Regions from separate parts of the Kocuria sp. CPCC 205258 genome, predicted to be linked through region 1. Evidence: riboswitches for the same ligand, from Rfam matches in the RefSeq annotation. Region 1 holds a riboswitch; each other region holds the start of a gene.
The links. Region 1 has a riboswitch for S-adenosylmethionine ahead of RF644_RS14500 (bifunctional o-acetylhomoserine/o-acetylserine sulfhydrylase). Riboswitches for the same ligand answer to the same signal wherever they lie in the genome.
Positions count from the first base shown of each region.

Region 1 (3,290 bases):
GTCACCGCGGAGGTGACCACGTCCGGGCTCGCCGCGCACTGGTGGACGGTGCCCGTGCTGCTGCTCTCGGCCGTGCGCCACGCCCTGGTCGAGGAGGTCGTGGTGGTCGCGTTCCTGACCGACCGGCTGACCCGCATCGGGTGGAGCTGGCCCGTGGTGCTGGTGGTCACGGCCCTGTTCCGCGGCAGCTACCACCTCTACCAGGGGATCGGGCCCTTCCTCGGCAACGTGGTGATGGGCCTCGTCTTCGCGGAGCTCTACCGGCGCACCGGCCGGGTGATGCCCCTCGTCGTCGCGCACTTCCTGCTGGACGCCGTCGGCTTCCTCGGGGCCGCCCGGCTGCTGGGCTGAGCCCCGCCCCGCGGTGCCCGGCCTCAGATGGTGACGGCGCCGTCCGGGGTGCTGAACGTGACGGAGAGCACCCCGGGGGTGCCGTCCGGATAGCGCCAGTCGACCTCGAGGTCCTCGAGGGCGGTCTCGACGGGAGCGCCCAGCCACTCGGCGACCCGCTCCGGGGCACCGGCGATGGTCATCCCTGCGAGCCCGACGTCCGTGATCCGCGCCTGGGACGGGTGCATCTCCGGGGCGGAGTCGAAGTGGATCATGAACGGCAGCTGCGGATCGGCGATCAGGCCCTTGACGCCGATCTGGTGCCACTCCAGGCACCGGCCGTCCGGGAACACCCGGTGGCCGGGCACGGAGCGGCGCCCCAGGCGCTGCTCGAAGGGGGCGAGGTCCTCGACCTCCACGACCCAGCCCAGCCAGCCGCCGCCGGCGGCGGACCGCGCGCGCACGGCCTGGCCGAAGGGCGCCTTCTCCGCCGCCGGGTGCTGGAGGACCTCGACGACCTCCACGTACTGGTGGTTCGTGAGCGGCAGGATCATGTTGCGGGTGCCGAAACGGGGGTGCACCCCGCCCTTGACCGGTTCGATCCCGAGCTGGTCGGCGATGCGCTCGGTGGTGGCCTCCAGGCCCTCCGGGCGGCAGGCGTAGGACACGTGGTCGACTCTCATGGGCACATCGTGGCACCCTGTGAGTTTCGTCTCCAAATCGGTCCGCGACGCGCCAGGCGCCGTGCGGGCGACACCCCTGCGGGGGCGTCACGCCGAGCCCCGGCTTGACGCCGTGCGGGCCTGATCCGGAGAATGCTGTCCAGGTCATGAGCGCCAGCGTCCAAGCCCCAGCTAGCTGGCCGGCAACCCTCCACCGCGGTGGGGTGCCCTGGGTGAAGACCAGGCTCCTCGCGACCGGCGAGCGAGCAAGCGCGGGTCCCCGGCGCCCGGCCGTTCCCGGCCGCACCGCCTCGGCCGGGACGGGACCCCTGAGATCCACAAGGAGTCCCACGGCATGTCCGATCTCCCCAGCACCGACGCCTCCGCCGCCCGCACCGACGCGGCCGAGCGCCCCACCCCCGAGAACCCCGGGGGCTGGGCCTTCGAGACCCGGCAGATCCACGCGGGACAGAGCCCCGACCCGGTCACCGGCTCGCGCGCCCTGCCGATCCACCAGACCACGTCCTTCGTCTTCCCCGACGCCCAGGCCGCCGCCGACCGCTTCGCGCTCGCCGAGCTCGGCCCGATCTACACGCGGATCGGCAACCCGACCACGGAGGTCGTGGAGAACCGGATCGCCGCCCTGGAGGGCGGCGTGGGCGCCCTCATGCTCAGCGCGGGGCAGTCGGCGACGACGTTCGCCGTGCTCAACGTCGCCGGCGCGGGCGACCACCTCGTGGCCAGCCCCAGCCTGTACGGCGGGACCTACAACCTCTTCAAGTTCACGCTGCCCAAGCTCGGCATCGAGACCACCTTCGTCTCCGACCCCGACGATCCCGAGGCGTGGCGGCGGGCGGTCCGGCCCAACACCAAGGCCTTCTTCGCCGAGACGATCCCGAACCCGCGCAACGACGTCCTCGACATTGAGACGGTCTCCGGGATCGCCCACGACCACGAGGTCCCGCTCATCGTGGACAACACCGTGGCGACCCCCTACCTCGTCCAGCCCCTGCGCTGGGGCGCGGACGTCGTGGTGCACTCGGCCACCAAGTTCCTCGGCGGGCACGGCACGGCCATCGGCGGAGTGATCGTGGACTCCGGGGCCTTCGACTACGGCCGCTACCCGGACCGCTTCCCCGGCTTCAACCAGCCGGACGAGTCCTACGGCGGCCTCGTCTACGCCGAGGCCCTGGGCGCTGAGGGGCCCTTCGGCGTCAACCTGTCCTACATCCTCAAGGCCAGGGTGCAGCTGCTGCGCGACCTCGGCTCGGCGATCTCCCCGTTCAACGCGTTCCTCATCGAGCAGGGCATCGAGACGCTGTCCCTGCGGATGGAGCGGCACGTGGCCAACGCCGGGACGGTGGCCCGCTGGCTCGAGGCCCGCGAGGACGTGCGCTCGGTGACCTGGGCCGGGCTGGAGTCCTCCCCGTGGCACGAGCGGGCGCAGAAGTACGCGCCCCGGGGCGCCGGGTCGATCCTGGGCTTCGTCCTCGACGGCGGCCGGGAGGCCGGGGCCGCCTTCGTGGACGCCCTGACCCTGCACTCGAACGTCGCCAACATCGGCGACGTCCGCTCCCTCGTGATCCACCCCGCGTCCACCACGCACAGCCAGCTCCTGCCCGAGGAGCAGCTGGCCGCCGGCGTGGAGCCCGGCTTCGTGCGCCTGTCCGTGGGCCTGGAGCACATCGACGACATCCTGGCGGACCTGGAGCAGGGCTTCGCCGCGGCCGCGGCCGCGCAGGGAGGACAGGAGTGACCGTGACGGTCGTGAGGGGCTCCGGCGCCGGGACCGCCGTCCGCGAGGACGGCGTGCCGCGGGTCGCCGGGATCGGCGAGCTGGAGCTCGAGTCGGGCTTCCGGCTGCCCGACGTCCGGATCGCCTACGAGACGTGGGGCACGCTCGCCCCGGACGCCTCCAACGCGGTGCTCGTCGAGCACGCCCTCACCGGGGACACCCACGTGGCGGCCGGCCGGGCCCGCCCCGGCGCCCCCGAGGCCGAGCGGCGCGCCGCCGAGAGCGGCGGCTGGTGGGAGGGCCTGATCGGCCCCGGCGCCGCCATCGACACGGACCGGTGGTTCGTGGTCTGCACCAACATCGTGGGCGGCTGCTACGGGTCCACGGGCCCGGCGACCCCCGCGCCGCCGAGCGTGGACCCCGAGGGCCGCCCCTGGGGCTCCCGCTTCCCGCTCATCACCGTCCGGGACTCCGTGCACGCCGAGGCGGCGCTGGCCGACGCCCTCGGCATCGACGCCTGGCGCCTGGTCATCGGCGGCTCCATGGGCGGGGCCCGCGCCCTG
Region 1 covers NZ_JAVKPS010000009.1:8,899-12,188, reverse strand. Annotated here, with positions in the region: gene RF644_RS14510 (CPBP family intramembrane glutamic endopeptidase) at 1-351, shown strand, start outside; gene RF644_RS14505 (VOC family protein) at 375-1,013, opposite strand; SAM riboswitch class IV at 1,156-1,271, shown strand; gene RF644_RS14500 (bifunctional o-acetylhomoserine/o-acetylserine sulfhydrylase) at 1,348-2,748, shown strand; gene RF644_RS14495 (homoserine O-acetyltransferase) at 2,760-3,290, shown strand, end outside.

Region 2 (3,290 bases), on a different contig from region 1:
GTGTTGAGCGCCTGGGCGAAGGTGGCGGGCTTGACCGCCGGGGCCTCGCTGGCCGGGGCGGGGGCGTGCAGGGTGCTCACTGTCCGGTCTCCTCTCGGGCGAGCTCGGCGGCCAGGAACTGCTCCTGCTCGGCGAGCTGCGGGGTCTGCTCGGTGTAGACGTGGCGGAACAGCTCGAGCGGGTCGATCTCCACGTCGGCGTTCATGCCGTCGCGCAGGGCCGTGGCGACGTCCTCGGCGGCGGCGGCGATGCGCTGCTCCGCCGCGTCGTCGAGCACGCCCTCGGCGCCGAGGTAGGCGCGCATCCGGGTCACCGGGTCCTTGGCGATCCACTCCTGCACCTCGGCGTCGTCCCGGTAGCGGGTGGCGTCGTCGGCGTTGGTGTGCGCCTGCATGCGGTAGGTGTGCGCCTCCACGAGGAGGGGCTCGGACTCGGAGCGGGCCAGGTCCACGGCGCGCCGCAGGGTGGCGAGCAGCGCCACGAGGTCGTTGCCGTCCACGCGCTCGCCGGCCATGCCGTAGCCCACCGCCTTGTGGGCGAGGCTCGGGGCCGCGGACTGCTGGGACAGGGGCACGGAGATCGCGTAACCGTTGTTCTGCACGAAGAACACGACCGGCAGCTTGAACACGGCCGCGAAGTTCAGGGCCTCGTGGAAGTCGCCCTCGCTGGTGGCGCCGTCCCCGCACATCGCCAGGACCACGGTGTCCTCGCCGCGCAGCTTGGCGGCGTGGGCCACGCCCACCGCGTGCAGCAGCTGGGTGGTGAGCGGGGTCGACTGGATGCCCACGCAGTGCTCGTACGGGTCGTAGCCGCTGTGCCACTCGCCGCGGAAGATCGCCATGACCTGCATCGGGTCCACGCCCTTGGTCATGACCGCCACGGTGTCCCGGTAGGTGGGGAACAGCCAGTCGCCCTCCTCGAGGCACAGGGCGGCCGCCACCTGGCAGGCCTCCTGGCCGTGGCTGGACGGGTAGACGGCCATCCGGCCCTGGCGGACCAGCGCGGAGTTCTGGTCGTTGACCCGCCGCCCGACCACCAGCTTCTCGTAGGCGCCCAGCAGGACGTCCGGGGCCGGCAGCGGGTACTCGTGGCCGGGGCCGGTGCCCTGCTCCTCGGGGGCGAGCAGCCGCCCGCTCGGGTCGACCATGCGGATCTCGCCGCGGGCCGGGAGCATGTACTGCTCCGGCGTGATGCCGAAGCTCTGGGAGGCCCGGAGGATCGGGTCCTCGGGGGTCTCGACGGTCTGGCTCATGGTGTCCCCTCGGTCGGTCCCCGGTGCGGCCGCGGTCCGGGGAGGGCAGGAAGGTGGTGCGGCTCTGTCTCCCCAGTATGGGAACCGGGCATGGTTCGTATCCACAGAGCGGGGAAAATGCAGAAGTCTGAGACGGACAGTGCACCGCGCGTGGACGAAATGTTCTAGTGTGGCGTGGAGCACACGCATTCGTCCGACACGTTCCGGGCCCCGCGCCCGACCCGCCCCGAAGGAGCCCGCCGTGCCCTCGACCCCCGTGCCGCTGGACGAGACCGACCGGAAGATCCTCGCGGAGCTGTCCCGGGACGCGAGGCAGTCCGTGACGGCGATCGCCGCGGCCGTGCACGTCTCCCGGGCCCACGCCTACGCCCGGATCAACCGGCTCCGGGACGAGGGGGTGATCCTGCGCTTCAGCACCGTGATCGACCCGGTGCGGGCGGGCCTGCAGGCCTCCGCGTACGTGACGCTCAAGCTCCAGCAGAACACCTGGCGGGAGCTGTGCGCCCAGCTCCAGGCGATCCCCGCCGTGCACCACATCGCCCTGGTGGGCGGGAACTTCGACGTCATGCTCCTCGTGCGGGCCGTGGACACCGTGCACCTGCGGCAGGTGATCTTCGAGCACGTCCAGCAGCTGCCCGGTGTGGTGGACACCCAGACGTTCCTGATCTTCGAGGACATCGACACCCGGGCCTGACGCGAGGGCCCGCGCCGGGCCCGGCGCGCACGGCCGGCGTCACGAACCGTCACGGTCGTCATCTTCCGACGCGGAGGGACACCCACTACCTCTGCGCATAGTGTTGTTCCAGCTTCACGAGACGTGACCGCCAAGCTCCGACTTGGTCACGCACCAACCCCATGCTCATTGGGTGGTTCGGATGAGGAAGCGGCCTGCATCTTCCGCGGCGTGCCCACCGGGTCCGCGCGGGTGACCGGTGCGGGTAAGAGCAAGGCACAGGAGCAGCGCCATGTCCATCCCCGTGACCGACCACGACCTCGCGACCCGGCAGATCCACGCCGGCACCCACGACCAGGTCGTCCAGCGCACCCTGACGGTGCCGATCTACCAGACCGCGGCCTTCGAGTTCCCGGACTACGAGGCGGCCCGGCAGATGTTCGCCCAGACCCGGGCGGGCTTCACCTACACGCGCACCGGCAACCCCACGGTGGCCGTGCTCGAGCAGCGGATCAGCGACCTCGAGGGCGGCGCGGGCGCCGTGGCGACCGGTTCGGGCCAGTCCGCCGTGGCCGTGGCGCTGCTGGCCCTGCTCGGCCAGGGCGCCGGGAAGCACCTCGTGGCCTCCGAGAAGCTCTACGGGGGCACGGTGGACCTGCTCACCGACTCCTTCGCGGACTACGGCATCGAGGTCTCCTTCGTGGACCCCACCGCCCCGGGGGCGTGGGCCGCGGCCGTGCGCCCCGACACCCGCGCGTTCCTGCTCGAGTCCATCGGCAACCCGCTGGCCACCCTCCCGGACCTGCCCGGGATCGCCGACGTCGCCCGGGCCGCCGGGGTGCCCGTCGTCGTCGACAACACCCTCGCGTCCCCGGCCCTGTACCGGCCGCTGGAGAAGGGCGCCGACATCGTGGTGCACTCGGCCACCAAGTTCCTGGGCGGGCACGGCAACGCGCTCGCCGGGGCGGTCGTGGACGGCGGGACCTTCGACTGGTCCGCCCGGCCGGACAAGTGGCCGCAGTTCACCCAGGCCCGCGCCCGCTGGGGCGGGCTCAGCCTCGTCGACAAGTGCGCCGCCGCCAGCCCCTACCTGCACCTGGTCCGGGCGAAGTACGTGCACGACCTCGGCACCACGCTCTCCCCGTTCAACGCCAGCCAGATCCTGCAGGGCACCGAGACCCTCGACCTGCGCGTGGCCCGCCACACGGCCTCGGCGCTGGCGGTGGCCGAGTTCCTGGCCGGGCACCCCGCCGTCGCCCGCGTCCACCACCCCGGCCTGCCCGGGGACCCCGGCGCCGGGATCGCGGCCCGGGACTTCCCGCGCGGGACCGGCTCCGTGTTCTCCTTCGACCTCGCCGCCCCGGA
Region 2 covers NZ_JAVKPS010000012.1:70,486-73,775, forward strand. Annotated here, with positions in the region: gene RF644_RS16305 (alpha-ketoacid dehydrogenase subunit beta) at 1-80, opposite strand, end outside; gene RF644_RS16310 (thiamine pyrophosphate-dependent enzyme) at 77-1,252, opposite strand; gene RF644_RS16315 (Lrp/AsnC family transcriptional regulator) at 1,494-1,946, shown strand; SAM riboswitch class IV at 2,059-2,180, shown strand; gene RF644_RS16320 (O-acetylhomoserine aminocarboxypropyltransferase/cysteine synthase family protein) at 2,218-3,290, shown strand, end outside.
Region 2: another riboswitch for S-adenosylmethionine. It lies ahead of RF644_RS16320 (O-acetylhomoserine aminocarboxypropyltransferase/cysteine synthase family protein); the one in region 1 lies ahead of RF644_RS14500 (bifunctional o-acetylhomoserine/o-acetylserine sulfhydrylase).

Region 3 (3,290 bases), on a different contig from region 1:
CGGGACGGATAAGGAGCCATCATGGGAATCATCAGCTGGATCATCCTCGGCCTCATCGCCGGCGCCCTCGCCAAGCTCATCATGCCGGGCAGCCAGGGTGGCGGCATCATCGTCACGATCGTCCTCGGCATCGTGGGGGCCCTCCTCGGAGGCTTCCTGGGCTCGCTGATCGGCATCGGGGACCTGGAGTCCGCGTTCGACATCGGCACCATCATCACCGCCGTCGTGGGAGCCCTCATCGTGCTCTTCATCTGGGGCGCGGTCACCGGCCGCAAGGGTCGCGCCACGCGCTGATCCCACCCCCGTCGGTCGCCGAGGCCCCGTCCACCGCTCCCGGTGGACGGGGCCTCGGCCCGTTCCGGGTCGTCCGCAGGGGCCCCTGCGGGCACCGCACCGAGGAGGGTCGCTGGGGGATACTGGGGCCATGACGCCCCCCGCCACCTCGCCCCGCACCCGCCCGACACCCGAGCTGCGCGCCCTGGCCGCCGCCGGCCCCCGCCGGATCAGCGTCCTCGGCTCGACGGGCTCGATCGGCACCCAGGCGCTCGACGTCGTGCGGGCCGCCCGCGAGCTCGAGGGCGCGGACCCGTTCACCGTGGTCGCCCTCGCCGCCGGACCACGGCACCTCGAGCTCCTCGCCGAGCAGGCCCTCGAGACCCGCGCCGCGCTCGTGGCGACCAGCGGCACCGCCCAGGACGCCGCCCGGCTGGCCGGCCTCATCGCGGACCGGGCCGCGTCCGCCGGGGCCGGGGGATACCGCCCGGACGTCGTGCACGGGCCCGACGCCGCGTCCGCGGCCGCCGCCCACCCCGACGCCGACCTCGTGCTCAACGGGATCACCGGCTCCATCGGGCTCGCCCCCACGCTGGCGGCGCTGCGGGCCGGGCACCGGCTCGCCCTGGCGAACAAGGAGTCCCTGATCGCCGGCGGCGCCCTGGTCAAGGCCGCCGCCGCGGCCACCGGGGACCCGGACGCCCTGATCCCCGTGGACTCCGAGCACTCCGCGCTGGCGCAGGCGCTGCGCGGCGGCACCGCCGCGGAGGTGGACCGGCTCGTGCTGACGGCCTCCGGCGGGCCCTTCCGCGGCCGGTCCCGGGCTGAGCTCGAGACGGTCACGCCCCGGGACGCGCTGCGCCACCCGACGTGGGACATGGGCCTGATGGTGACGACCAACTCGGCGACCATGGTGAACAAGGCCCTCGAGGTGCTCGAGGCCCACCTGCTCTTCGACGTCCCCCTCGAGCGCATCGACGTGGTGCTCCACCCCCAGTCGGTCGTGCACTCCATGGTCCAGTTCGTGGACGGCTCCACCCTCGCCCAGGCCTCGCCCCCGGACATGCGCCTGCCCATCGCCCTCGGTCTGGCCTGGCCGCACCGGGTGCCCGGGGCCGCCCTGCCGTGCGACTGGACGCGCGCCACGGAGTGGACCTTCGAGCCCCTCGACCCGGTGGCGTTCCCCGCCGTCGAGCTCCTCAAGGCGGCGGGGGAGCGGGGCGGGACCTTCCCCGCCGTATTCAACGCGGCCAACGAGGAGGCGGTGCACGCCTTCCACGACGGCCGGATCCGGTTCCCCGCCATCGTGGACACGGTCGAGGCGGTGCTGGGCGAGCACGACGACGACGGCCCGCTGGAGCTCGAGGCCGTGCTGGCGGCCGAGCGCTGGGCCCGCGGGCGGGCCCGCGAGGTCCTCGCCCGCTGACCGGGCCGGGCCCGGCCCCGCCGCACGTGCTAGTCTGTCGGGCGGATGACGAGTCCCAGCGTGCAGCCCTGGCTTGCTGGGCGGCAACCCTCTCCCGTAGTGGGGTGCCCCAGGTGAACCATCCGGCACCGGCCGACGACGGCCGGCGGCAAGTACGGTCCGACCGCGCACGCGCCCTCCGGCGCGCCCTCGACCGTGGCCGCCGGACCCGTTGGCCCCGGTGGAGACCTCCGACACCCCGGACCCACGGAAAGGCACCACATGCGATCGCAGCGCCTCCCCTTCCTCGCCCTGGCCACGACCCTCGGCCTCGCCCTCACCGCCTGCGGCGGCTCCGCCGGGGAGTCCTCCGGCGAGGGCGTGCTCGCCGACGACAAGGTCACCATCGGCGTGGTGGGCACCGACCCGACCCACGACGCCCTCCAGCGGGTGGCCGAGGAGCAGGGCATCACCGTCGAGTACGTCGACTTCTCCGACTACAACCAGCCCAACCCCGCCACCGAGTCCGGTGACGTGGAGATGACCTGGTTCCAGCACGTCCCGTTCCTCGCCGACTACAACAACGCGGCCGGCGGCTCCATCACCCCGATCGGCTCGACCTCGATCTACCCGCTGGGCCTGTACTCCAACCAGTACGACTCCGTGGAGCAGTTCCAGGAGGGCGACGAGATCGCGGTGCCCAACGACGCCGTGAACCTCTCCCGGGCCCTGCTCGTGCTCGAGGCCGCAGGTCTCGTGGAGCTGAGCAGCGACACCCTCATCCCCACCGAGCTCGACGTCGACACCGAGGCCTCCACGGTGCGGGTCACGCCGGTCTCCGCGGAGCAGACGGTGCTCTCGCTCGACTCGGTGGCCGGCTCGGTCATCAACAACGACTTCCTCTCGCGGGCCGACATCGACCCGCAGTCCGCGCTCGCCCAGGACGACCCCGAGTCCGAGGGCTCCCGCGCCTACGTCAACCTCTTCACCACCACGGAGGAGCTCGCCGACGACGAGACCCTCCGGCAGGTCGCGGACCTCTACCACGAGCAGGCCGTGCTCGACGCCGAGATGGAGGAGACCAAGGACACCGCCGTGCCGCTGCAGCTGGAGCCGGAGGAGCTCCAGGAGCTGACCGCGCGCTACCAGCAGGAGCTGAAGGACCAGGAGCAGTGAGCGCGGCGGTCCCCGCCGGGCCGCCCGCACCCGGGCGCCCGGACGAGGTGCTCGTCTCCTTCCGCAACGTCTCCAAGACCTTTCGCACCGGCTCGGGGCGGGCGGCGCGCGAGGTGCTCGCGGTCGACGACGTCACCCTCGACGTCCGCCGCGGAGAGATCTTCGGCGTGATCGGCTACTCCGGGGCGGGCAAGTCCACCCTCGTGCGCCTGATCAACGGGCTCGAGCCCGTGTCCTCGGGCTCCCTGACCGTGGAGGGCTTCGAGGTGGCCGGCCGGCGCGAGACCGAGCTGGCGCCCGTGCGGCAGGAGATCGGGATGATCTTCCAGCAGTTCAACCTCTTCACCTCCCGCACCGTCGCCGGCAACGTCGAGTACCCGCTCAAGCGGGCCGGCTGGCCGAAGGAGAAGCGCCGGGCGCGGGTGGCCGAGCTGCT
Region 3 covers NZ_JAVKPS010000010.1:27,151-30,440, forward strand. Annotated here, with positions in the region: gene RF644_RS15090 (GlsB/YeaQ/YmgE family stress response membrane protein) at 22-294, shown strand; gene dxr (1-deoxy-D-xylulose-5-phosphate reductoisomerase) at 425-1,699, shown strand; SAM riboswitch class IV at 1,744-1,860, shown strand; gene RF644_RS15100 (MetQ/NlpA family ABC transporter substrate-binding protein) at 1,961-2,854, shown strand; gene RF644_RS15105 (methionine ABC transporter ATP-binding protein) at 2,851-3,290, shown strand, end outside.
Region 3: another riboswitch for S-adenosylmethionine. It lies ahead of RF644_RS15100 (MetQ/NlpA family ABC transporter substrate-binding protein); the one in region 1 lies ahead of RF644_RS14500 (bifunctional o-acetylhomoserine/o-acetylserine sulfhydrylase).

Region 4 (3,290 bases), on a different contig from region 1:
GAGGGCGCCTTCCCCATCCGCTCCCACGTCCTCTACGAGGGGCTGCGGCTGCCGCTCGGCGTGGCATCGGCGGGGCTGGCGGTCCTGGCCCACCTCCCGGACGCGGAGGTGGACCGGGTCCTCGCGGCCACGGCCGGGGCCCGCGCCGAGTGGGGCCCACTGCACACGCCCGAGCTGATCCGGGAGCTGCTCGCGGACGTCCGGCGGGAGGGCTTCGCCGTGAACCCGGGGCTGATCGTCGAGGGCAGCTGGGGCATGGCCGCCGCGGTCTTCGACGCGACGGGCGCGCCGGTCTACGCACTGAGCCTCACGGGCATCGAGCCCCGGTTCAGCGGCGAGCGCCGGCAGCTCCTGGGCCGGGCCCTGCTCACGGAGGCCCACCGGCTCTCCCGGGAGCTGGGTCACCGCTGAGCGGCCCGGACCGGCAGCGGACCGTCCGGACCACCAGGTCAGTCCGGGCCGCCGGGCGGTCCGGACGCGGCGCCGCAGTGCGCCACCGCGGCCCGGGGCGGGCTCAGCGCGCCGTCCAGCCGCCGTCCATCGTGTAGGAGGCCCCGGTGACCATGGACGCGTGCGGTCCGGCCAGCCACGCGACCAGGCTGCCGACGTCCTCCGGGTCCACGAGCTTCTTGATCGGCGTCTCGCCGAGCATGATGCGCTCCACCACCTCGGACTCGGGGATCCCGTGCACCCTCGCCTGGTCGGCGATCTGCTTCTCGACGAGCGGGGTGCGCACGTAGCCGGGGTTGATGCAGTTGCTCGTCACCCCGTGGGCCGCGCCCTCCACCGCGACGGTCTTGGACAGCCCCTCCAGGCCGTGCTTCGCCGAGACGTAGGCGCTCTTGTAGGGGGACGCCCGCAGCCCGTGCACGGAGGAGACGTTGATGACGCGCCCCCAGCCGCGCTCGTACATCTGCGGCAGCGCGGCGCGCACCAGCAGGAACGGAGACTCCAGCATCAGCACCAGGATCCGGTGGAAGTCCGCGGGGTCGAACTCCTGGAGGGGTGCGACCTTCTGGATGCCGGCGTTGTTGACCAGCACGTCGACCTCGAGGCTCAGCTCGGCGAGCGCCGCGGTGTCGAGCAGGTCGACCGCCCACGCGCGGCCGCCGAGCTCGTCCGCAACGCGCTGCGCCCCGGCCTCGTCGACGTCGGCCACGACCACGTGCGCGCCGGAGCCGGCGAGGGCCCGGGCTGCGGCCAGGCCGATGCCGCTCGCGCCACCGGTGACGAGCGCCGTGCGGCCCTCGAGGTCCTGCTGCTGGGGCGTCTGGGACATGGGGGTCCTTCCTCTGGTCCGTCGTGCCCGCGGGGTGAGGGGCACGGATCACCGCCACGGTATGTGATCCAGGCCATGTTCGCGAAGGACAGCTCCGCCCGGGAGTGCGCGCCGGGTCGCGTCACACGGCGTCATGTCCGTCATCCGGGCGCCGAATGGCGCAGCGCGCACGGGTGCGCTTGGATGACAGGGTCACCATCCAGAGCGGCCGAGAGATCTGGCTCGACGACGCCGCAGCAACCCGGGCGACGGCATCCCCGTCCCGCCTCCGGTGCTACCGCCAGGACCGATGGAAAGGACGCACGACCCATGCTGCGAAGCGCCGACCGCATCCGCACGACCCACGCCGGGTCCCTCCCGCGCACCCCGGCGCTGCTCGAGGCCAACCGGGCGAAGGGGGCCGTCCCGGAGGCGGAGTACGACCGGCTCCTGCAGGACTCGGTGGTCGACGTGGTCCGCCGGCAGGCCGAGCTCGGGATCGACGTGGTCAACGACGGCGAGTACGGCCACGTCATGGCCGCGGAGGTCGACTACGGCGCGTGGTGGCACTACATCTTCGCCCGGATCTCGGGCCTGACCCCCGGCGACGTGGACCTGTGGGAGCAGGAGCCGCAGCGCTCCTCGCCGGGCAGGGTGGTCCTGACGAGCTTCGGGGACCGCCGGGACCGCCGGCTGTTCCACGAGGCGTACACGGACCCCTCCTCGGGCATCACCACGGGCAAGCAGGCGCCGTTCCCGAAGATCACCGGGAAGCTGGAGTACACGGGCCACGCGGCGCTGGAGGCGGACATCCGCAACCTCAAGGCCGGGCTGCAGGCCACGGGCGCGAGCGAGGGCTACCTCGCCGCCCTGTCCCCGGGCTCGTGCGCCCGGCTGGAGAACACCCACTACGCGGACGAGGACGAGGTCCTCACCGCGTGCGCCGAGGTGATGCGCGAGGAGTACCGGGCGATCACCGACGCCGGGCTGATCGTGCAGATCGACGACCCGTCCATCGCGGAGAACTGGGACCAGGTCAACCCCGAGCCCGGCGTGGAGGACTACCTCGCGTTCACCCGCAAGCGGGTCGAGGCCCTCAACTACGCCCTCGAGGGCATCCCGGAGGAGCAGGTCCGCTTCCACCTGTGCTGGGGCTCCTGGCACGGCCCGCACACCACGGACCTCGGGTTCGAGCACCTGGTGGAGCTCATGCTCTCCATCAGGGCCGGCGGCTACAGCTTCGAGGCCGCCAACGCCCGGCACGAGCACGAGTGGAAGGTCTGGCAGGACCACGAGCTGCCCGAGGGCAAGGTCATCATCCCGGGGATCGTCTCCCACGCCACCAACGTGGTGGAGCACCCGGAGCTGGTGGCCGACCGGATCGAGCGCTTCGCCCGCCAGGTGGGCCGCGAGAACGTCATCGCCTCGACCGACTGCGGCCTGGGCGGGCGGATCCACCCGCAGATCGCCGCGGCGAAGCTCGAGACCCTCGCCCGCGGGGCCGAGCTCGCCTCCCGCCGGCTCTGGTCCTGACCGGCCCCCGACCTTCCCGCAGACCTCAGGAGGACACGCATGACCATGCAGAACACCGACCACGTGCAGACCACCCACGTGGGCTCCCTGCCGCGGACCCCGCGGCTGCTGGAGGCCAACCAGCGGCACGCCGAGGGCGCCATCACGTTCGAGCAGCTCACCGACGAGCTCGCCGTGGGCGTCGAGGACGTGGTGCGCCGGCAGCGCGAGATCGGCGTGGACGTCGTCAACGACGGCGAGTACGGGCACACGATGTCCAGCGCGGTCGACTACGGCGCGTGGTGGAACTACTCCTTCTCCCGTCTCGGCGGGCTCACCCCGACCGACGAGGACCGGTGGGCGTCCACGGAGAAGAGGCGCTCCTCGCCCGGCCACATCGTGCTCACGAGCTTCCCGGACCGCCGGGACCGCGAGCGCTTCCGGGAGGCGTACGAGGACCCGGCGTCGGGCATCCTCACCGGGCGCTCCTCGACCACGCAGCCCAAGATCACCGGGCCGC
Region 4 covers NZ_JAVKPS010000001.1:349,665-352,954, forward strand. Annotated here, with positions in the region: gene RF644_RS01615 (IclR family transcriptional regulator) at 1-411, shown strand, start outside; gene RF644_RS01620 (3-hydroxybutyrate dehydrogenase) at 515-1,279, opposite strand; SAM riboswitch class I at 1,472-1,575, shown strand; gene RF644_RS01625 (cobalamin-independent methionine synthase II family protein) at 1,589-2,791, shown strand; gene RF644_RS01630 (cobalamin-independent methionine synthase II family protein) at 2,831-3,290, shown strand, end outside.
Region 4: another riboswitch for S-adenosylmethionine. It lies ahead of RF644_RS01625 (cobalamin-independent methionine synthase II family protein); the one in region 1 lies ahead of RF644_RS14500 (bifunctional o-acetylhomoserine/o-acetylserine sulfhydrylase).